Regions from separate parts of the Bradyrhizobium sp. USDA 4506 genome, predicted to be linked through region 1. Evidence: predicted binding sites of a transcription regulator. Region 1 holds the regulator's gene; each other region holds the start of a gene.
What was found. The regulator LexA, encoded in region 1, represses DNA repair genes until DNA is damaged. The targets are predictions, from matches to a motif close to TGTTCNNNNTGTGTTCNG.
Positions count from the first base shown of each region.

Region 2: the regulator LexA is predicted to act here: its motif matches at 5,253-5,270, upstream of ACVIHF_RS37165 (helicase-related protein).
Region 3: the regulator LexA is predicted to act here: its motif matches at 2,560-2,577, upstream of ruvC (crossover junction endodeoxyribonuclease RuvC).

Region 1 covers NZ_JBSSBM010000002.1:2,998,440-3,005,278, forward strand. Annotated here, with positions in the region: gene ACVIHF_RS16260 (serine hydroxymethyltransferase) at 1-906, shown strand, start outside; gene ACVIHF_RS16265 (hypothetical protein) at 994-1,149, shown strand; gene ACVIHF_RS16270 (HAD family hydrolase) at 1,603-2,229, shown strand; gene ACVIHF_RS16275 (molybdopterin molybdotransferase MoeA) at 2,256-3,467, shown strand; gene lexA (transcriptional repressor LexA) at 3,711-4,415, shown strand; gene ACVIHF_RS16285 (hypothetical protein) at 4,672-5,100, shown strand; gene ACVIHF_RS16290 (hypothetical protein) at 5,246-5,473, shown strand; partial or broken gene ACVIHF_RS16295 (ComEC/Rec2 family competence protein) at 5,470-6,839, opposite strand, start outside.
Region 2 covers NZ_JBSSBM010000002.1:7,451,049-7,457,887, reverse strand. Annotated here, with positions in the region: gene ACVIHF_RS37180 (CarD family transcriptional regulator) at 1-262, opposite strand, end outside; gene fdxA (ferredoxin FdxA) at 674-1,012, opposite strand; gene ACVIHF_RS37170 (RNA-binding S4 domain-containing protein) at 1,149-1,433, opposite strand; gene ACVIHF_RS37165 (helicase-related protein) at 1,464-5,000, opposite strand; gene ACVIHF_RS37160 (DUF3108 domain-containing protein) at 5,584-6,414, opposite strand; gene rpmB (50S ribosomal protein L28) at 6,769-6,839, shown strand, end outside.
Region 3 covers NZ_JBSSBM010000002.1:8,033,590-8,040,428, forward strand. Annotated here, with positions in the region: gene ACVIHF_RS39960 (methyl-accepting chemotaxis protein) at 1-1,413, opposite strand, end outside; gene ACVIHF_RS39965 (YebC/PmpR family DNA-binding transcriptional regulator) at 1,627-2,373, shown strand; gene ruvC (crossover junction endodeoxyribonuclease RuvC) at 2,603-3,130, shown strand; gene ruvA (Holliday junction branch migration protein RuvA) at 3,127-3,744, shown strand; gene ruvB (Holliday junction branch migration DNA helicase RuvB) at 3,938-4,987, shown strand; gene ACVIHF_RS39985 (metallophosphoesterase) at 5,227-6,144, shown strand; gene ACVIHF_RS39990 (hypothetical protein) at 6,334-6,839, shown strand, end outside.

The DNA.
Region 1 (6,839 bases):
CACGGCGGCCATCTCACCCATGGCGCGCCGGTGTCGCACATGGGGCGGCTCTTCAACTTCGCCCGCTACAAGACGCAGCCGTCAAACGGCGGCGCCATCGATTTCGATGAGCTCCGCGCCATGGCCCGGCACGTCCGTCCGAAGCTGGTGCTGTGCGGCTACAGCTCTTATCCGCGCGATCTGGATTATGCGTCCTTCAAGAGCATTGCCGATGAGGTGGGTGCGCTGACCATGGCCGACGTCAGCCATTACGGCGGCCTGATCGCCGGCAACGCCTTGCGCAATCCGCTCGATGCGGGTTTCGACGTGATGACGACGACATCGCACAAGACGCTTCGCGGGCCGCGCGGCGGCATCGTTCTCTGTCGCCGGGAGTTCGCCGGCAAGATCGACGCGTCGGTGTTTCCGGGACTGCAGGGAGGTCCGCACATGAACGTTGTGGCCGGAACCGCGGTCACGCTGAAGAAGGCATCGACGTCCGATTTTCAGGCCTATGCAAGACTGGTCATGCGCAACGCGAAGGTCCTGGCCGAAGCGTTGATGGAACGCGGCATGACGTTGATCACCGGCGGAACCGACAATCACATGATGGTTGTGGATACGGTGGCCAGCGTCGGCCTGGACGGCGGCGCGGCCGAGAACATTCTCGACGCCGTCGGGATCACCGCAAACAAGCAGATCATTCCCGACGATCCGCGGCCGCCGCTCAGGCCGAGCGGCATCCGCCTCGGGACGCCGGCGGCGACCACGCGCGGCATGGGCGAGCCCGAAATGCGCCTGATCGCCGAACTCACTGCGGAATCCCTCCGGTCGAAGGGAGATGCAGCGGTCGTCAAGCGACTGAGGTCGAACAGCGTCGAGATGTGCCGCGCTTTCCCCGTTCCGGGGATCGCACCGCCCTCATAGGCGGCCGACCCGCATTCCTGTTCCGCATTCGTCGCGTCACTCGGCAGGTCGTGAAGGTTCCCGGGGGAAGGACCGGAACGGAAATTGATGCTGTTCGTTGGACCGCATGATCTCGAAGACGGAGCGTCCAACGCCGTGACCCGGAAAACCTTGCAAGCACGCTCGGAACAGGCGCTCGTCGTCATCATTCTCAGCACCGGTGCGCTGATCGGTTACCTCGGCTTGGCACTGTCCAGGCTGTGAGAGCTACGTCCGGCGGGCACCAAGCCACCGCGGGCGTCAGGCCGCGGCAAGCATCAAGTCGCTTGGTGCGCTGAAAGCTCGTGCGTGCGTGCCACTGAGTTGCCCGACGCGGCAAGCCAAGCCCCGCAGCAAAAATATAGGGTGAAAAGAGCAAGGCTCGGACAGATCATGTCGCGAGAATGCGGATGTTTGACGCACAAGCGACGACACCCGCCGTCGTCCCGGCGAAGGCCGGGAGCCATTACCCCAAATCTCAATTGTTGCGCGACGCTGGGGCCACAGCTTCCTCTCAACAACCCAACCCTGTGGTTATGGGTCCCGGCCTTCGCCGGGACGACGGTGTGCGCGGGAACAGTCTCGCGATGAATGCAACGCCACGCACAATCCACACACCGGTCACTGAAATCGAGGACATTGCCGCCTGCCCGCAATTCTCGTACACGGTTTCACGCAATGACCTCGCAATTCTCTCCCAACTCCGTCGACGTGCTGCTGTTCGATATCGGCCGCGTCGTGCTCGACATCAACTTTGACAAGGTGATGGCGCACTGGGCGCAGCATGCCGGCTGTGCGCCCGCCGAGCTCGCCACGCGCTTTGTCGTCGACGACAGTTTCAAGCATCATGAGATCGGCCGGATCGACGACGCGGCATTCTTCGAGAATCTGCGCCGGACGCTCGGCATCAACATCACGGACGCCCAGTTCCTCGAAGGCTGGAACGCGATCTTCACCGGCGAGATGCCGGGCATCGCCCCGCTGCTCGCGGCGGCCGCCAAGCGGATGCCGCTCTACGCCTTCTCCAACACCAATCCGGCCCATGTCGCGCATTTCTCGGTCACCCATGCCGAGCTGCTCAGCCATTTCCGCAACGTCTTCCTGTCCTCGAGCATCGGCTTCCGCAAACCCGACGCCGAGGCCTACGATCATGTGGTAAAAGCCATCGGCGTGCCGGCGTCGCGGATCCTGTTCTTCGACGACCTGGCCGCCAATATCGAAGGTGCGCGGGCGCGCGGCCTTCATGCTATCCACGTGACGTCGACGGATGACGTGGCAAGGGCTTTGACCGCACTTGGAATTTGAACATTAAGAATTGAGGAGCTCTGAGCGTGGCCCTGATGCCGGTTGCCGATGCCCTGTCCGCCGTCCTCGCCGGCGCCGAACCGCTGCCGGAGGAGATGGTCGCGCTCGATGCCGCCTACCACCGCACGCTTGCGCACGACCTCGCGGCGCTCCGCACCCAGCCGCCGCAGCCGATGTCGGCGATGGACGGCTATGCGGTGCGCGCCGCCGATGCGGCTGATCTAAAGGCCCGGCTCAAGGTGATCGGCGAAGTCGCCGCCGGCCGGCCGTTCGAGCGGACGGTCGGCGCCGGCGAGGCGGTGCGGATCTTCACCGGCGGCGTGATCCCCAATGGCGCCGACGCGGTGATCATCCAGGAGGACACCGCCGTCGACGGCGACCACATCACGATCACGGAGGCCGCCAGCGTCGGGCGGCACATCCGCCCGGCTGGGGTCGACTTCCGTGAGGGCGAGGTGCTGCTCGCCGGCGGCAGCCGCCTGTCCGACCGCGCGCTGTCGCTGGCGGCCGCCATGAACTATCCGGAACTTGCGGTGCGCCGCCGCCCGAAGGTCGCGGTGCTGGCGACCGGCGACGAGCTGGTGATGCCGGGCTCGCAGCCCGGTCCCGGCCAGATCGTCTATTCCAACGGCTACGCGCTGCGAGCGCTGGCGCGCGCCGAAGGCGCCGAGACCGTCGACCTCGGCGTTGCCGCCGACACGGCAGAGGCGACCACGGCGGGCATCCGCCGGGCACGCGAGGCCGGCGCCGATGTCCTCATCACGACAGGCGGCGCCTCGGTCGGCGACCACGATCTCGTCAAGCGGTCGCTGGAAGCCGAGGGCGTCGAGATGGCGTTCTGGCGGATTGCGATGCGGCCCGGCAAGCCGATGATGCATGGCCGGCTCGGCGCGATGCGGGTGATCGGTCTGCCCGGCAATCCGGTGTCGTCCTATGTCTGCGCCTTCCTGTTCCTGGTGCCGTTGATTCGGGCGCTGAGCGGCCGGAAAGTGATTCATCATCGCCGCGCGAGCGCCCTGCTCGGCCGCGACCTCGCAGCCAACGACCAGCGCGAGGACTATCTGCGTGCGCGTCTCGAAGCGCGCGAGGACGGCACGCTGATCGCAACGCCGGTGACGCAGCAGGACTCGTCGCTGCTCGGGAATCTCGCTGCGGCACGGGCACTTCTCGTGCGCCCGCCGTTCGCGGCGGCGGCCGTCGAAGGCAGCGAATGCGAGATCCTGACACTGCCCGAATAGGGTTTTCGCGCCCCGCCGATTGTGCGTTGCCCGACACGTTCACCGGAAATTAAGTGGTTGCGGAACACATATCGAACATATAGTGTCCGTTCATGATTTGTTTCGAGTACTGGTGTCTACAATCGGGAAGCCGCGTGGAAGCAGGTGCATCGAGCACATGCTCCTGAGGTCAGGCCCGGCCTGCAGGCCCCACCAGAAGAGTCTCGGAATCGAACGACGCTATCAACCGGGGGAATACTCGAGATGCTCACGCGCAAACAGTACGAACTACTGCGTTTCATCAATGAACGTCTGAAAGAGGCCGGCGTACCGCCCTCCTTCGACGAGATGAAGGATGCGCTCGACCTGCGCTCGAAGTCCGGTATCCACCGCCTGATCACTGCGCTGGAGGAGCGCGGCTTCATCCGCCGCCTGCCGAACCGCGCCCGCGCCATCGAGGTCATCAAGCTGCCCGAACTCTCGGCCGGCGGCGGCAACGGCCGCCGCGGCTTCACGCCCAGCGTCATCGAAGGCACCCTCGGCCGGCGCGCCAGCACGCCGCCGATTGCCGAGGACGACGGCAACCGTCCGGTCGCGGTCCCCGTGATGGGCCGGATCGCCGCCGGTACGCCGATCGAGGCGCTGCAGACCCGCAGCCACACCATCAGCGTGCCGCCCGACATGCTCGGTGCCGGCGAGCACTATGCGCTCGAGGTGCGCGGCGACTCGATGGTCGATGCCGGCATCCTCGACGGCGACATGGCGCTGATCCAGCGCAACGACGTCGCCAATACCGGCGACATCGTGGTGGCGCTGATCGACGAGGAGGAAGCCACCCTGAAGCGCTTCCGCCGCCGCGGCGCATCGATCGCGCTCGAGCCGGCCAACACCGCCTATGAAGTGCGCATCCTGCCGCCGAACCGGGTCCGCATCCAGGGCAAGCTGATCGGCCTTTATCGCAAATACTGAATTGCAAATACTTGCGGCGGCCGGGAACGAGCAACACGTCGGATCGTTCCTTGCATGATAGTGTAGCGTACGGCCTGCCCGATGCGCTCCGATACCTCTCGCGCAGCGTCGCGTGTTTGTGATCGGAGCGATCTCGGACCAGTCGTACAATCGCCCAGAAACGAGCAGACGCTCGTTCGCTATCGTCCACTCTGGTAGAGGCCCTAATGCCTCAAGGAGAGGCACGGGTCGCTACCTCGAAATGAGGAGCCATCCGATGTGTGACTATAGTCTGCACGCCGTGGCATCGCGCCCCGCCATTGTCGGAGAGACGCTGATCACGACGACGTTCCGCGGCACGTCGACCCGCGGCTTTGCTTCGGAGAATGACCCCACTGTCGCGGTCTGCATGCTGCCGGGCACCGAGCTCGCTTTCGCCGAGAACGTTCGCTACGACAGCCGCTGGATCTGGACCAAGACGCTGAACTATCGCGTCGGCGTGTTCAACGAAGTCGAGCCCGACGTGCCTGATCGGCATCATGACGCGGTCGAATTCCCCGACGGCAGCCATGTGCTGGTGACCCAGCTGGTCGAGGGACAGCGCGTTAGCGTGCTGCAATTGCCGGCGCTGCATCCGCCGGTCGAGCAGAAGCCGAAGGTTGTGGAGCGGCGGCCCTCCGCATTCGCAACGCTGTTTTTGGGTTGAGCGCATCGTCGCCGCGGAATGAGCTGTTCGGCGGCGGATGACCTAAGCAATTTCGGGCGACCCCGGACTCCCGCTTCCGGGGCGCAGAAGGAGATTTGCGTCGGCCGGCGCCTTGGCGCATCATCGGGCACGGAGGACGTGCGCGGTGGTCGATAAGGTCACATGGCAAAAGGCTGGACGCGTCACGGAACCGGGCCGCTACATGTTCCGGTTCGGTTGGCTGACGGTAACGGCCGACGACCTGAAAGTCTGGGAGCAATTTCCCGAGGCTTCCTTCACCCTCGTCAAGAAGCCCGACGCCGGCCCCGACTCCGACGAATACCATCTCGGCCTGTTCGAGCTGCCGAGCGGCCCCTCGCCGGACCACGGCTAATCATCGCCCTGCAGATCGGTCTCGGCCGGCGTCGCATCCACCGCAGGCCGCGGCGCGGCGGCGGGCGCGCGCAGCGTCGTTTCGCTCTCGCCGTCGCCGGGAACTGCCGGCGACCACGGCCGGTCGATCCCGCCGGGCTTGACCGCATCGACGGCGTAGCCGTCCCTGATCCTTCGCAGCACCAGCGCGCCGTGGCGGCGCAGCCGCTCGGCATCGATCACCGATGCCGCGCAGCCCTGCGGCGCCGGCCGCGCCGTCACGATCAGGGCTGCGCGCTCGCAGTCGTCCGCCAGCGCCTCCGGCCGGGTCGCCAGCGCGACGAAGACGCCGCCGGGTCCCTGGGTCACGCAGCCGCCGGCATCGCACGAGACGCCCTCGCCGAGCGACGCATCGGTGGCGGTGCGCGCGTCGGCGTCCGCCGCCAGCCACTCCTTGACCAAAAATGCATCCTTGGCGCTGTGCATCAGATGCAGCCACCCGTCACCGCCACGCACCGCGACGTTGCGGCCGTCGCCCGAGATCAGCACGTCCGGCTGCGGCACCCTGAGCGCCCAGACCGAGGCCACCAGCAGCAGCACCGCGCCTGACCAGCGCAGCGGCGTGCGCAGCAGCCCGAGCAGGATGAGGCCGGCGCTCGCTGCGATCAGCGGCCCGATGCCGAACGCCGCCATGCGGCCGACCGCGCCCGGGAGTGCGGCGACCCATTGCGTCACCAGGATCATCCAGTCGATGCCAAGACCCATGATCGCCCAGAACAGTCCGTCGAAGCCGACCGGCATGGCGACGAGCCCGAGCAGGCCGGCCGGCATCACGACCGCCGAGACGACAGGCATCGCCGCAAGGTTCGCAAGCAGCCCGTAGGGCGTCACGCGGTGGAAATGGAATGCGGCATAGGGCGTCGTCGCCAGCCCCGCCACCAGCGAGGCCAGCATCAGGCATCGTGAGCTCGCGCCCGCCCCACAGCGCGACGCGCGCGGTCGCCGAATGGTCGGGCGACGCCAGCAGGTTCGGCAGCCCGATCTGCACCAGCGCCACCAGCCCGAGCGTCGCGGCGAACGACATCTGGAAACTGGGATGCACCAGCGCCTCCGGCGCGATCGCGAGCACGATCAGCGCCGCCACCGCCAGCGTCCGGAAGGTGATCGCGCGGCGGTCGACGATCACGGCGAGCAGCACCACGGCGGTCATGAAGAACGACCGTTGCGTCGCGACCTCCGCGCCCGACAGCAACAGATAGAACGCCGCGGCGACCAGCGCGGCCGCCGCGGCCCATTTCTTGATCGGATGCCCCGCCGTCAGCGCCGGAAACAGCGCGAGCAGCGCGCGCACCGCGAAGAACACGACGCCGGCGACCACGGCCATGTGG
Region 2 (6,839 bases), 4.5 Mb from region 1:
CGACGCCGTGAGCGGGATAGACCACGAATTCATTGGCCTTGAAGCCCTGACGCTGCGTCACGACCTTCTTCGGCTCCTCGACGCGCGGCGCGGCGGCCGGCTTGGCGGCAGCCTTCGGAGCAGCGGCGGGGACGGCAGCCTTCGGGGCGGCCGGCTTCGGCGCAGCAGCCGTCTTGGTCGCGGCAGGCTTGGGGGCGACCTTGGCAGCAGCGGGCTTCGCAGCTGCCGCTTTCGCGGCAGTCTTGGCAGTCTTTTCTGGCATCACGCTTCTTTTGTTCTTTGAGGACTTTGCAGCCGCCGCCTTCTTGGCCCCCTTCACGGAAGCCTTGGCACGGCCCTTGGTTGCGCTGCGAGCAACGACAGCGGCTTTTTTCGTCGTCTTTGAAGCACTCTTTTTACGCGTTTTCTGTGACACAGCCTGCGCGCGGAAACTGCCACGCCCCTGTTCGAGTTTGCGGGAACCTCGAAGCCACAAGGTACGCATGGCAGGGGGTTCTTGGCCTGTAATGTGTCAGATATAGCACATTTTCCGCAAAAATCAATGGTTTACGCCCGATTCCGGGCATAACAGGGGCCGTTCAGGTCATATGTCCGTCATTAGGGTTAAATCGGCGGCCGAACGGAGGGCCGCGGCGGACCAGAGCCCGACCTTACCACGGTATTCCCTGGCGAATCAGTCGCCGCTGCCGGGATTCGGAGAAAAATATTTCTCGAACTTGCCTTCCTTGCCTTCCCACTCCTTGGCGTCTTCCGGCGAGTCCTTCTTCTGGGTGATATTGGGCCAGCTCTTGGCGTAGTCGCGGTTGACCTCGAGCCACTTTTCCAGGCCCGGCTCGGTGTCCGGCTTGATGGCGTCCGCCGGGCATTCCGGCTCGCACACGCCGCAATCGATGCATTCGTCGGGATGGATGACCAGCATGTTCTCGCCCTCGTAGAAGCAATCGACGGGGCAGACCTCGACGCAGTCGGTATATTTGCACTTGATGCAGGCTTCAGTGACGACGTAGGTCATCCAAAACTCCGGAACGATCGGTTTTTCTGGGGTTGCGTAGCGCAGGAATACCGGGGCCGCAAGGGAAGCGGCCCTCGAAAAACGCCAGTATTCTCACGCTCCTGCCACCCAAATTGAGATAGCAAGCGCTAGATAACTACTCCTTACCGGCCTGCAAATTGCCGGCCTGCAAATCCTCGTACAGCACCCGCGCCGAACTGGCATCGCCGCGCCGCTCGGCAAAGCCGATCACCTTGAGCACGCGGACGCTGTTGTCGAGCGCGACGGTGACGACATCACCCGCCTTCACCGCATGGCCCGGCGATTTCTCACGCGCGCCGTTGATCCGGACATGACCCGATACGACGAGTTCAGCGGCGCTGGTGCGGGCCTTCACCAGGCGCGCATGCCACAGCCATTTGTCGAGGCGCTGTCGATCCAAACTAGACCAAGCGTTAAACCAAGGGTTGGACTATTCCTTCCGGCCTGCGAGCTGCTCTTTCAGGGCAGCGAGCTTGGCGAATGGCGAATTCGGATCGATCGGCCGGTCGCGCTCGCGCGGCGCGCTCGAGGCGTAGGGCCGATGCGACGGGCCGCCCTCGCGCTTGTCGCGGCCGCCCTTGCCGAAATCGCGGCCGCCGCGATCACGATCGCCGCGCTCGCCCTTGCGGTCGCCGCCGAACTTGTTGTCGCGGCGACGCTCGTTGTCGCGGTCGCGACCCTTGCCTTCGAAGCGCTCGCGGCGCTGACCCTTGTCGTCCCTGTTGTCGCGGGCCTGCGCGCCTTCGGCGGGGGCCGCAGCCGGATCCGCGGGCGCGCCCGGACGCGGCGCGCGGAAATCCTGGTGACGGCGCGGACGGCGATGCTGCTCGCGCTTGCTGTTGCCCCCCTCACCGCCGCCTTCTGCGGCCTGGGCGCCCTCGGCGGGCTTGCCCTGGTGACGGCCGCGGTTCCGATCGTGGCCGCGATGATGCGGACGGCGCTCGTCGGAGCGGCCACCGGGACGCCAGACTTCGACCAGCTGCGGCTCGGCCGGCGTCTCCGCGGCGGCGGCAGTGGCTTCAGCTGGTGCTGCCTCAGCACTCGCGGTCTCCGCGGCCGCCTCAGTGGCGGTCTCGGAGGGCGTCTCTGCAGTGGCTTCCACGGCAGGCGCGGACTCGGATACCGCTTCCGAAGCGGGCGCCTCAGCAGCGGGCTCTTCGGCGACAGCGGCGGGCTCCGCGGCAGCTTCTGCCGCCGGCTCGGGCTTGGTCTCGACGACGACCGGCGTCGCCTCGCTGGACACCACCTCGGCAAAGCCGACATCGGGCAGCAGCGCGGCCGACGGTGCGGGATCGCCCGACACTGGCTGATCCGTGGCGGCCTCCGGCGCTTCGGCCACAACCTCGGCGGTGGCACCAACCGGCGCATCCACGGCGGCCTCAGAGGTCGCCTCGACTGGCGGCGTCTCGGCGGCGACCGTCTCGGTGGTCTCGGCCACGGCCTCCGTGGTCTCGGCTACGGCCTCCGTGGTCTCGGCCGGCGCGGCCTCGACGGGCTTCGGCGGCAGCGGCGGACGGCGGTCCATGCGGTAGCCGAGCGCGCGCAGGATCGAGGCAAAATCCTCGCCCGCGGAGCCGGTCAGCGAGGTCATCGCCTGCGTCACGACAAAGCCGCGGCCGTCGAACGCGCCCGCGGGCTTCTCGCCCGGCGAGGTCTCGCGCCAGGCCAGAGCGGGGCGGATCAGGTCGGCGAGCCGCTCCAGGATGTCGACGCGCACCGCGCGCTCGCCGCACTGGCGATAGCCGAGCACGCGATAGGCATCGCGCGGCAACGCCTTGTCGACCGGGAACGAGGTGCGGCCGCTGGAGGCCAGATGCTGCACATTTGACAGCGCCGCCATGTCGGCATTGCTCTGCTTCTCGGCCCACAGCAGCGAGGCCAGCGAGCGCGCCGCGGGCTTCAAGAGCTGCGGGAAATAGATGTGGTAGGCGCCGAACCGCACGCCGTATTTGCGCAGGGCCGCGCGCGAGGGCTGGTCGAGATCCTTCATCTCGGCCGCGATCTTCGCGCGTTCGAGCACGCCGAGCGCCTCGACCAGCTGGAAGGCGATGCCGCGGGCGATGCCCTGCAGGTCCTCGGCCTTGGACAGTTCGAACAGCGGCCCGAGCAGCTTTTCGATATGCGTCTTGAGCCAGAGATCGAGCCGGGTCTGCACCGCTTCGCGCGAGGCGCCGGTCAGCCGCTCGTCGGAGATGATGCGCAGCCGCGGATGCAGCGCGTCCTCGGCGGACACCAGCTTGGCGACCGCATCGCCGGTCCAGCGGATGGTGCCGTCGGAGGTCAGCACGAACTGCTCGTCGGGGGCGGCGCCCAGTTTCTCGGCACGCGCATCGATCTCGCGCGCCAGCACCTGCTGGGCGGCGGCTTGCAGCGCCTTGGCGTCGCTGCCGGCCTCGGCCGCATCAGGTGCGAAGGTGAAACCATCGAGCCGGCCGATCACGTGGCCTTCCACGATCACTTCACCGGTCTTGCCAATTTCCGTATTCAAAACTGAGTTCTCCCGCAGGCGGCGCATCAATACACTGGTCCGCCTGTCAACGAAACGCTCCGTGAGCCGTTCATGCAGCGCATCGGATAATTTATTTTCGAGCTCGCGCGTGATCCCCTGCCAGTGGTCCGGGTCGTAGAGCCAGTCCGGCCGGTTGGCAACAAAGGTCCAGGTCCTGATCTGCGCGATCCGGCCCGATAGCGTGTCGATATCGCCGTCGGTCCGGTTGGCCTGGTCGACCTGGGCGGCAAACCATGCGTCAGGGATACGCCCCTTTTGCATCAGGAAGCCATACAGCGTGGTCACGAGTTCGGCATGGGCGGCCGGTGACAGCTTTCGGTAGTCCGGAACCTGGCAGGCCTCCCACAGCCGCTCCACCGCGGCCGCCCCATGCGCGAGATCGCGCACCTCGGCGTCGCGCGCGACATGCTCGAGCACGCGCAAATCCTCGGCCACCGGGGCCCGCGTCAGTGCCTCATGATTGGGCGATAGCGCCAGCGACACCTGCAACGCGCCGAGCGAGGCGAAGTCCAACTTCGCGTTGCGCCATTGCAGCACCTTGACGGCATCGAAGGTGTGGTTCTGCAGCGCGTTGACGAGCTCCGGCTCGAACGGCGCGCAGCGCCCGGTGGTGCCGAAGGTGCCGTTGCGCGTCGCGCGGCCGGCGCGGCCCGCGATCTGCGCGAATTCGGCCGGCGTCAGCCGGCGGAACTGGTAGCCGTCATACTTGCGGTCGGAGGCGAAGGCGACGTGGTCGACGTCGAGATTGAGCCCCATGCCGACCGCGTCGGTGGCGACGAGGTAATCGACGTCGCCGTTCTGGAACATCGCGACCTGCGCATTGCGCGTGCGTGGCGAGAGCGAGCCCAGCACCACGGCCGCGCCGCCATGCTGACGGCGGATCAATTCGGCGATCGCGTAGACCTCGTCCGCGGAGAACGCGACGATTGCCGTTCTGCGCGGCTGCCGCGTGATCTTGCGGTCGCCGGCGAATTCAAGCTGCGACAGCCGCGGCCGCGTGATGATCGAGGCACCCGGCAGCAGCCGCTCGATCATCGGCCGCATCGTTGCCGCGCCCAGCAGCAGCGTCTCGTCGCGGCCGCGGCGGTTGAGGATGCGATCGGTGAACACATGCCCGCGCTCGAGATCGGCCGCGATCTGGATCTCGTCGACCGCGAGAAAGGACACATCGAGATCGCGCGGCATCGCCTCGACGGTCGAGACCCAGAAGCGCGGCGCCTTCGGCTTGATCTTCTCCTCGCCCGTGACCAGCGCGACATTGTCGACGCCGGCACGATCCGCGATCTTGTTGTAGACCTCGCGCGCGAGCAGCCGCAGCGGCAGCCCGATCAGGCCGGACGAATGCGCCAGCATGCGCTCGATGGCCAGATGCGTCTTGCCGGTGTTGGTCGGCCCGAGCACCGCGGTGACGCCTGCACCGGGCACGCGGTCATTTCCGAACGAAGTTGAGAAAACCATATTTTGCAGGTTGTTTCTTTTGGTCGATGCGCCGCTGTTAGCCGTCATTGCGAGCCAACGGGTCGCGCGAATGCGCGCCCGATGACAGGCTCCGCTGAAGCAATCCATTCGGACCGCTTGCCGCGATAGTGGATTGCTTCGTCGCTTCGCTCCTCGCAATGACGCTGAAATCCGGAAACTGATCGATCATCGACACCATCTGCGGCGAAATCTGTCTCACAATGCGACGCTTTCCGCGCCCCCCTTAAGCTCTGGAACGACTCTAGAACGAATCGCGGCCGAATCGCTGACTCCATTCCGGGCTCGAAACGTTCACCGCAACATCTCGGGTAGGCTGACGGCGGCGGCACTAGATCAAGTTTGAGAGGGCTCCACAAGCACAGGATATGCGGACTGAATTCCTTAAGTTCCAGGGTGGACGAGTCGAATCAGAAGCGGACAAGAGTCAACTGGATTCCGGTGACGTTCGTTGCATGCCCCGCACGCTGAGTGCCCCGTCATTCCGGGGGGCGCGCAGCGCGAACCCGGAATCTCGAGATTCCGGGTTCGATGCTTCCGCATCGCCCCGGAATGACGGCACGATCTACTGCGTCTTCGCCACGCGCGGCGGCGCGGCCGTGGTGACGAAGGAGGTCGCTTCCAGCATGGCCTGGCCGAGCGGGGTCGGGATCGTCATGCGGAACGGCACCAGCAGTCGGGTGCCGGCGATCGGCACGAAGGCGATCTCGATGTTGCGCTGGGCGGCGAGATATTTGATCACCGGGCGATCCGGGATGTAGCCCGAGATCGGCACGAAATAGAGCGCGCAGACCAGCGCCGGGCCATGATAGCCGCGCTCGGCCTTGACGATCTCGACCCGCTTGAAATCGAGCTTGAGGTCGTAGCGCATGCGGCCGTCGAAGATGCCGGCGCCGCTGCGGCAGATGTCCGGGCTCATCAATTCGGCATTGCCGGGCGCGCGCAGGAACGAGCCGGTCATCGGATCGAACACGTTCTTCTTCTGCGCATCGGTCACCGGCAGGCGGTCGGGATCGACCGGCGGCTCCGGCTCGATCGCGGATTCCTTGATGCCGCCATTCGCCAGCACCATCCGGATCGTCTCCGACTTCTTCGAGGTGGTGGTGGTCGCGGTGTAGGAGGAGGCGGCCAGCGCGCCGTTGACGACGCGGCCCTGCGAGGCGCCCGCGCCGGAGCCGCCGGAAAACGCCTTCAAGAGGCCCGCGGTGCCGCCCTGGGCCGAGGCGGAGAAGCTGTCGTCGCCGATTTCGATGGTCCAGCTGCCCTTGCCGACCGGGATACCGGCCAGGGTCGCCTCATACTGGGCGTCGAGCCGCCCCTGCGCGCTGGCGCGCTCGGCGCAGAACAGCAGTAATGCGCCCGCGCACAGGCCGAGCAGCCGGCCGAGCGGGGGCAAAATGGCAATGGCGGTGGTCACTTAACCTACCTGACGGTCCTGCTATCGGCGCTCTATCCGTTGTCCATTTCGGCGTTCAATTCGGCCGGACAACACGCGCATCTCTTATGGAACCTAGACTTGCAGCCGAATACGCCCTTTATATGGTTGCCATATCCGCCGTTAAGTGGCTGGAAGACCTTATGAACCGGCATTTCCGGCGCCCCGCATGCGGCGATATAATCTTGACGCTCGGGTATTCTCCCCCTATACACCCGCGGTTCCTGGAAAATGGACGCGAATTCAAAACCCCCGCGCGGGCCGTGTGATTGCACGCCTGGCAGAGAGGCGGGGATGCAATAAGGATTTTGTAAGATGTCCCGGCGCTGCGAACTGACGGCCAAGGGCCCCCAGACGGGCCACAAGGTGAGCCACTCGAACATCAA
Region 3 (6,839 bases), 5.0 Mb from region 1:
GCGGTACTGCACCGGGTTGGTGCCTGCGATCTCGACATAGTCGGTGTCGAACATGTCGGCGATCGCGATCGCGCCGCTCGCCAGCCCGTTCTCGAAGATCTTGCTCAGCGCGCTGCCGGCTTCGATCGCGCGGGTGACGAGCTCGGCGTTCTCCTCGTGGATCGCCCACATCCGGTCTTCGATTTTTTCGCGCAGCTCGGCGGTTGCCGCCTCGAAGCGGGCCTGGCTGCCTGCCTTGGAGCGCTCGCCGATCCGGACCCGGCACGCGCCGATCTCCTGCAATGTCGCGTTCAGGGTCTCCTGCATCGGCAGCTTCCCGGCATCGGGTCCGCCGATCAGAATGCCGTCCATCGCGATTTCGTAGACCGGCGCGGTGACGAGGCCGCGCGCGGTCGTGATCTCGATCTTGAGGCTGCAAGGCAGGCGCTCGTTCTTGCGCGGATCGCCGCGCTCGTCCTGGCGCAGCAGCACCGCGCAGCGCGCTTTCAGCTTCTGCGCGAATGCAGTCACCGCCTTGCCGGCCTTGGCGACATTGTCGCCATGCGCGGCGGCTTCGCGCGTTGCACTGTCGATCTCGCCGGCGCTGGTGCCGACCGAGACGATGAACTGCGAAGCGGAGGCGGCATTCTGCCCCATCTCGCCGGTGATTTCATTCTGCTCGGCAACCGCGCCGTTGACGTTCTCGAACACCGGGCGGATCCTTTCGATCGCCTGGGAGATGCGGTGCACCGCGTCCGCCGATCCGGTGGCGTCCTTCTGCAATGCCTCGATCTTGCGGGTGATCTCCTCGGTCGCGCTCTGGGTCTGCACCGCCAGCGCCTTGACCTCGGTTGCGACCACCGCAAAGCCCTTGCCGGCGGCACCGGCGCGCGCCGCCTCGATCGTCGAGTTCAGCGCGAGCAGCGTGGTCTGCCGCGCGATCTGCGCGATCAGATTGACGACGTTGCCGATCGCGGCTGAGGATTCGCGCAGGCGATCGACATTGGCGGTGGCCTCGCGCGCCGCGGCCGCGGCGTCGTCGGCGAGCTGGCTCGCACTGCGCACCTGCGCCCCGATGCCCTCGGCGGAGTGGGTGAAGCGGTCGGCGGCTTGCGAGAACGTCGTCGCGGTGCTCTGTGCATCGCTGCTGCGGCCGGTCAGCGCGTCGGTGCGGGCGCGGATGGTGGCGAGCTTGGCTGCCGTCGCCTCGGCGCCGTCGGCGACCGAGCTTGCGGCGCGTTCGAGCTGGCGAATCATCGCGCCGAGCTCGAGTTCCAGCAATTCCAGGATCTCCTTGGATGAATCCTTGGAGGAATCCTCGGCCGAATCAGTCTCGGCCGAGACCTCAGGGGCTGCGGCCGCGGTTGGAACCTGAGGCGCGACGGCCGGCGCAGCCGGCTCCGGCACTTGCTTTCGAAACAAACCGAACGCCATGTGGGCTCTTTGGGGGCTGTGGAAAGTTGCGGCGGGACGGGGCGATCCTCGCACCCGGGCATGAAGTCATGGTTAACAAGTGCCTCATATTCCGGCTTGCGGTAGTATTCCTCCGCCGGAGGGCCCCGCCGATCCTTTGATTTTGACCGTGAGGGGCCTATAAGGCCGCGTTTTCCATCCCTGTTCAGACCCTAAGCTCCGAAGAGACGTCGCATGGCCGGCCATTCCCAATTCAAGAACATCATGCACCGCAAGGGCCGGCAGGATGCCCAGAAGTCGAAGCTTTTCGGCAAGCTGGCCCGCGAAATCACCGTGGCGGCCAAGCTCGGCACCCCGGACCCGGCGATGAATCCGCGGCTACGCGCCGCCGTGGTCGCGGCCCGCGCCGAGAACATGCCCAAGGACAATATCGACCGCGCTATCAAGAAGGCCGCCGGCAATGAAGGCGAGAACTATGACGAGATCCGCTACGAGGGCTATGGCCCCGGCGGAGTCGCCGTGATCGTCGAGGCGCTGACCGACAACCGCAACCGCGCCGCTTCCGATATCCGCTCCTTCTTCACCAAGTCGGGCGGCAATCTCGGCGAAACCGGCTCGGTCGCCTTCATGTTCGATCGCACCGGCATCATCGAATACGACGCCAAGGTCGCCTCCGACGACGCCATGCTGGATGCCGCGATCGAGGCCGGCGCCGATGATGTGGTCTCCAGCGAAGGCGGCCACGAGGTCTACGCCTCGCAGGACACTTTCCGCGAAGTCGCAAAAGCGCTGGAAGCGAAGTTCGGCGAGCCGCGCAAGGCGGCGCTGACCTGGAAGCCGCAGAACACGGTCGCGGTCGACGACGAGACCGGCGAAAAACTGTTGAAGCTGATGGACCTGCTCAACGAGCACGACGACGTGCAGAACGTGTTCGCCAATTTCGAGGTGTCCGACGCGCTGATCGCGAAGATGGGCGGGTAGGAGCGTCGTCCGCCCCCAACACACCACTGTCATCGCCCGCGAAGGCGGGCGATCCAGTATTCCAGAGACCTGCGTTTGATCCGAGAGGCCGCGGCGTACTGGATCCCCCGCTCCCGTGCGCAATTGCGCACTAGGCGGGGATGACAAGTGGGTCGAGTACTACGACTGCGGCAGGGGATGAGGCTCCGTTTGTGTTTCGTTCTCCCGGCGCAGGCGGTATCACTAGCCCATGACATCCCAGCCGATTCGCTCTCCCGTCCGCATCATCGGTATCGATCCGGGTCTCCGCCGCACCGGCTGGGGGGTGATCGAGACCGAAGGCAATCGTCTCGTCTACATCGCCTGCGGTTCGGTCGAGCCGCCGGACGATCTGCCGCTGGCGAACCGGCTGCTCGCGATCCATGAGGGGCTGGCCGCTGTGCTCGCCGACCACAGACCGGTGGAGGCGGCGGTCGAGCAGACCTTCGTCAACAAGGACGGCGTTGCCACCCTGAAGCTCGGCCAGGCGCGCGGCGTCGCCATGCTGGCGCCCGCAATGTTCGGTATCTCGGTCGCCGAATACGCGCCGAACCAGGTCAAGAAGACCGTGGTCGGCGCCGGACATGCCGAGAAGAACCAGATCCAGGTGATGCTGAAGATCCTGCTGCCGAAAGCCGAGCCGCCGTCCGCCGACGCCGCGGACGCGCTCGCGGTCGCGATCACCCACGCCCATCACCGCCAGAGCACCGCGCTGCGGCTCAGGGTGGCGAGCCTATGATCGGCAAGCTGAAGGGCCTGATCGATTCCTATGGCGAGGATTACGTGATCCTCGACGTCGGCGGCGTCGGCTATCAGGTGCACTGCGCGGGCCGCACATTGCAGGCGTTGCCGTCGCCAGGCGGCGCCGCCGTGCTCTCGATCGAGACCTATGTCCGCGAGGATCAGATCAAACTGTTCGGCTTTCGCAGCGATCACGAGCGCGAATGGTTTCGCCTGCTGCAGACGGTGCAGGGGGTCGGCGCCAAGGTCGCGCTCGCGGTGCTCGGCACGCTGCCGCCGACCGATCTCGCCAACGCCATCGCGCTGCGCGACAAGGCGGCGGTGGCGCGGACGCCGGGGGTCGGGCCGAAGGTCGCCGAGCGCATCGTCAGCGAATTGAGGGACAAGGCGCCGGGCTTTGCCGATGTCGATCCCGCGGTGGTGCAGCTCTCGGGCGCAATCGACAACAACCGCGCGCCGCGTCCGGTCACCGACGCGATCTCGGCGCTGGTCAATCTCGGCTACGGCCAGCCGCAGGCCGCCGCCGCCATAGCCGCCGCCTCGCGCAGCGCCGGTGAGAAGGCCGAGACCGCGCAGCTGATCCGGCTGGGGTTGAAGGAACTGTCGAAGTGATCAGTGGATTGGAGCGCCTCTGTTCTTCACCTCGCCCCGCTTGCGGGGAGAGGTCGGATCGCATCGCAGATGCGATCCGGGTGAGGGGGTACAGGTCTCGACACACATTGCGCTCGCGGAAGGAGCCCCTCACCCCAACCCTCTCCCCGCAAGAGCGGGGAGAGGGAGAACAATCTCGTGTTAGTCTCGCATCATGAATACGCCCTCGCGCATGGTCTCGCCTGAACGCCGCTCCGACGATGTCGGTGACACCGCGCTGCGGCCGCAGTCGCTGACGGAGTTCGTCGGTCAGGCCCAGGCGCGCAAGAATCTCTCGATCTTCATCGAGGCTGCGAAGAAACGCGGCGAGGCGCTCGATCACGTGCTGTTCGTCGGTCCGCCCGGCCTCGGCAAGACCACGCTGGCGCAGATCGTCGCGCGTGAGCTCGGCGTCGGCTTTCGTGCCACCTCCGGCCCTGTCATTGCGAAGGCCGGCGATCTCGCGGCGCTGCTGACCAATCTCGAAGAACGCGACGTGCTGTTCATCGACGAGATCCATCGCCTCAGCCCGGCGGTCGAGGAAGTGCTCTATCCCGCGATGGAGGATTTCCAGCTCGATTTGATCATCGGCGAGGGTCCGGCGGCGCGCTCGGTCAAGATCGAATTGTCGAAGTTCACGCTGGTCGGCGCGACGACGCGTGCGGGGCTGCTCACCAATCCCTTGCGCGACCGCTTCGGCATTCCGATCCGGCTCAATTTCTACACCGAGGAAGAGCTCGAGAAGATCGTTACCCGCGGCGCCCGCGTGCTCAATATCGGCATGAGTCCTGATGGCGCAAATGAGATCGCGCGCCGCGCCCGCGGCACGCCGCGCATCGCCGGCCGCCTGCTGCGCCGGGTGCGCGACTTTGCCTCCGCGGCGGACGCCGATTCCGTCGACCGCGGCATCGCCGACCGGGCGTTGAGCGCGCTCGAGGTGGACAGCGCCGGGTTAGACGCGATGGACCGGCGCTATCTCACCACCATCGCCTTGAACTATGGCGGCGGGCCGGTCGGTGTCGAGACCATGGCGGCGGCGCTGTCGGAGCCGCGCGATGCGATCGAGGACATCATCGAGCCCTATCTGATCCAGTGCGGCTATCTGCAGCGTACGCCGCGTGGCCGGCTCCTGACCTCGCATGCTTTCCGTCATCTCGGCCTCGCCGAGCCGAACCGCGACCCCTCGCAGTTCGGCCTGTTCGGCGGCAATGGCGACGAGGACTGACGCATGATCCGAAAGAGGGCGAAGCGGATTTTCATGCTCAAATAAGAGCCCTCCGCTCTCGAAGACGTGAAGAGACGTGTTGATGCGGCGCGTCGCGCCGCCGGTAACCTTGCCAGCTGACCATTGCGGCATCTCTGCAGGCCGTCTGCACAAACGCGGCCCAATTTCGCTCCAATCAAAGGGCCTATGATAACTCAGAGCGTTTTCAACGAGCGCCAAGCATCACCGATCGCACGTCCATGATTTCACGTCGTCATTTTCTGCGCGGGTTCGGCGGGTTGACCGCCGCCACCGCTTCGACCGCGGCCTATGGCCTGAGCGAGCCGGTCGTCCGCCTCGCGCTCACGCGCTACGATCTGTCGCCGCGGCAATGGCCGGCGGACTTTCCGCTCAAAATCGCCGCGCTCGCCGACATCCACGCCTGCGATCCCTGGATGTCGCTCGATCGCATCGCAGAGATCGTCGAGCGGACGAACGGCCTGAACCCCGATATCATCGTGCTGCTCGGCGACTATGTCGCGGGGCTGCGCCACGTCACCCGCTTCATTCCGGCCTCCGACTGGGCCGCGGTGCTGAAGGGCCTGAAGGCGCCGCTCGGCGTGCACGCCGTGCTCGGCAACCACGACTATTGGGAAGACAAGGCGGTACAGCGCTTGGGGCGCGGCATCCCGCTCGCGCGCCGCGCGCTGGAGGGGGCGGGGATTCCGGTCTACGAGAACGACGCGGTGCGGCTCGCCAAGGACGGCCGTCCGTTCTGGCTCGCCGGTCTCGGTGACCAGCTCGCCTTCATGGCGGCGCGGCCCTATCGCCAGGTCTCGCGCATCGGCGTCGACGATCTCAACGCGACGCTTGCCAAGGTCACGGACGACGCGCCGGTGATCCTGCTCGCGCATGAGCCCGACGTCGCGCTCCGGGTGCCCTCGCGCGTCGCATTGCAGCTGTCCGGCCACACCCATGGCGGGCAGATCCGGCTGCTCGGCTGGTCGCCGGCGGTGCCGGTGAAGCACGGCATGCGGCTTGCCTATGGCCATATCAAGCTGAAATGCGACGTCGTGGTCTCCGGCGGCCTCGGCTGCAGCATCATGCCGTTCCGCCTCGGCGTGCCGCCCGAGATCGTGCAGGTCACGCTCGGCGCAAAGGGGCCGGTGGTGTCCTGAGCGCGCTTGCGTGGGCGAGAGCTGCGCATCGGATGCGGGCCGACGGCGGTTCCGTCGAAAGTAACTGCTGTATCCGTTCCGGTTCCGGAGTGGCGCCTTTCGACATGGCCGCGATGAAGGATGGTAAGTTGCCGCATATTTCTGTGGGCGGTACCCTTCACCCTAAGGTAGCGGGAGGGATTGCGCAAAATGCAGGATTGGTATCCCAAGAAGCTCGTCGTCGGCGTTCAGGGGACGACAGGCACCTACGAGTTCATGAAAACCGTTTTCGGCCGGGAGCAGCCGTTCCGTTACGCCGAATTTGGAATCTACATGGCGGATACCGCAAGAAACGTCTGCCAGCTGTTTCCCGAGTGTGAGCTGCATCTTTTCGATTTCAACGATGCGGTCCAGCGCGCGGAGACAAAGCTCAGCGCCTACCCCAACAAGATCTCATATTTCGGCAACACCCAGAAGTTCAACGATTCCTACAACTGGTCTCTCATGAAGCTGATCAGGCAGTATGAGGGCGCTCCGATCTATGATTATTGCTTTCTCGACGGCGCGCACACGGTCGCAGTCGACGCTTTGAACTACTTCTTGTGCGACAAACTGCTCAAGGTTGGCGGTTACATGGATTTCGACGACTATGAATGGCGTCTGAGGGGATCGTCACTCGATCCGACGAAAATTCCGGCAATCGGCGATCAATATAC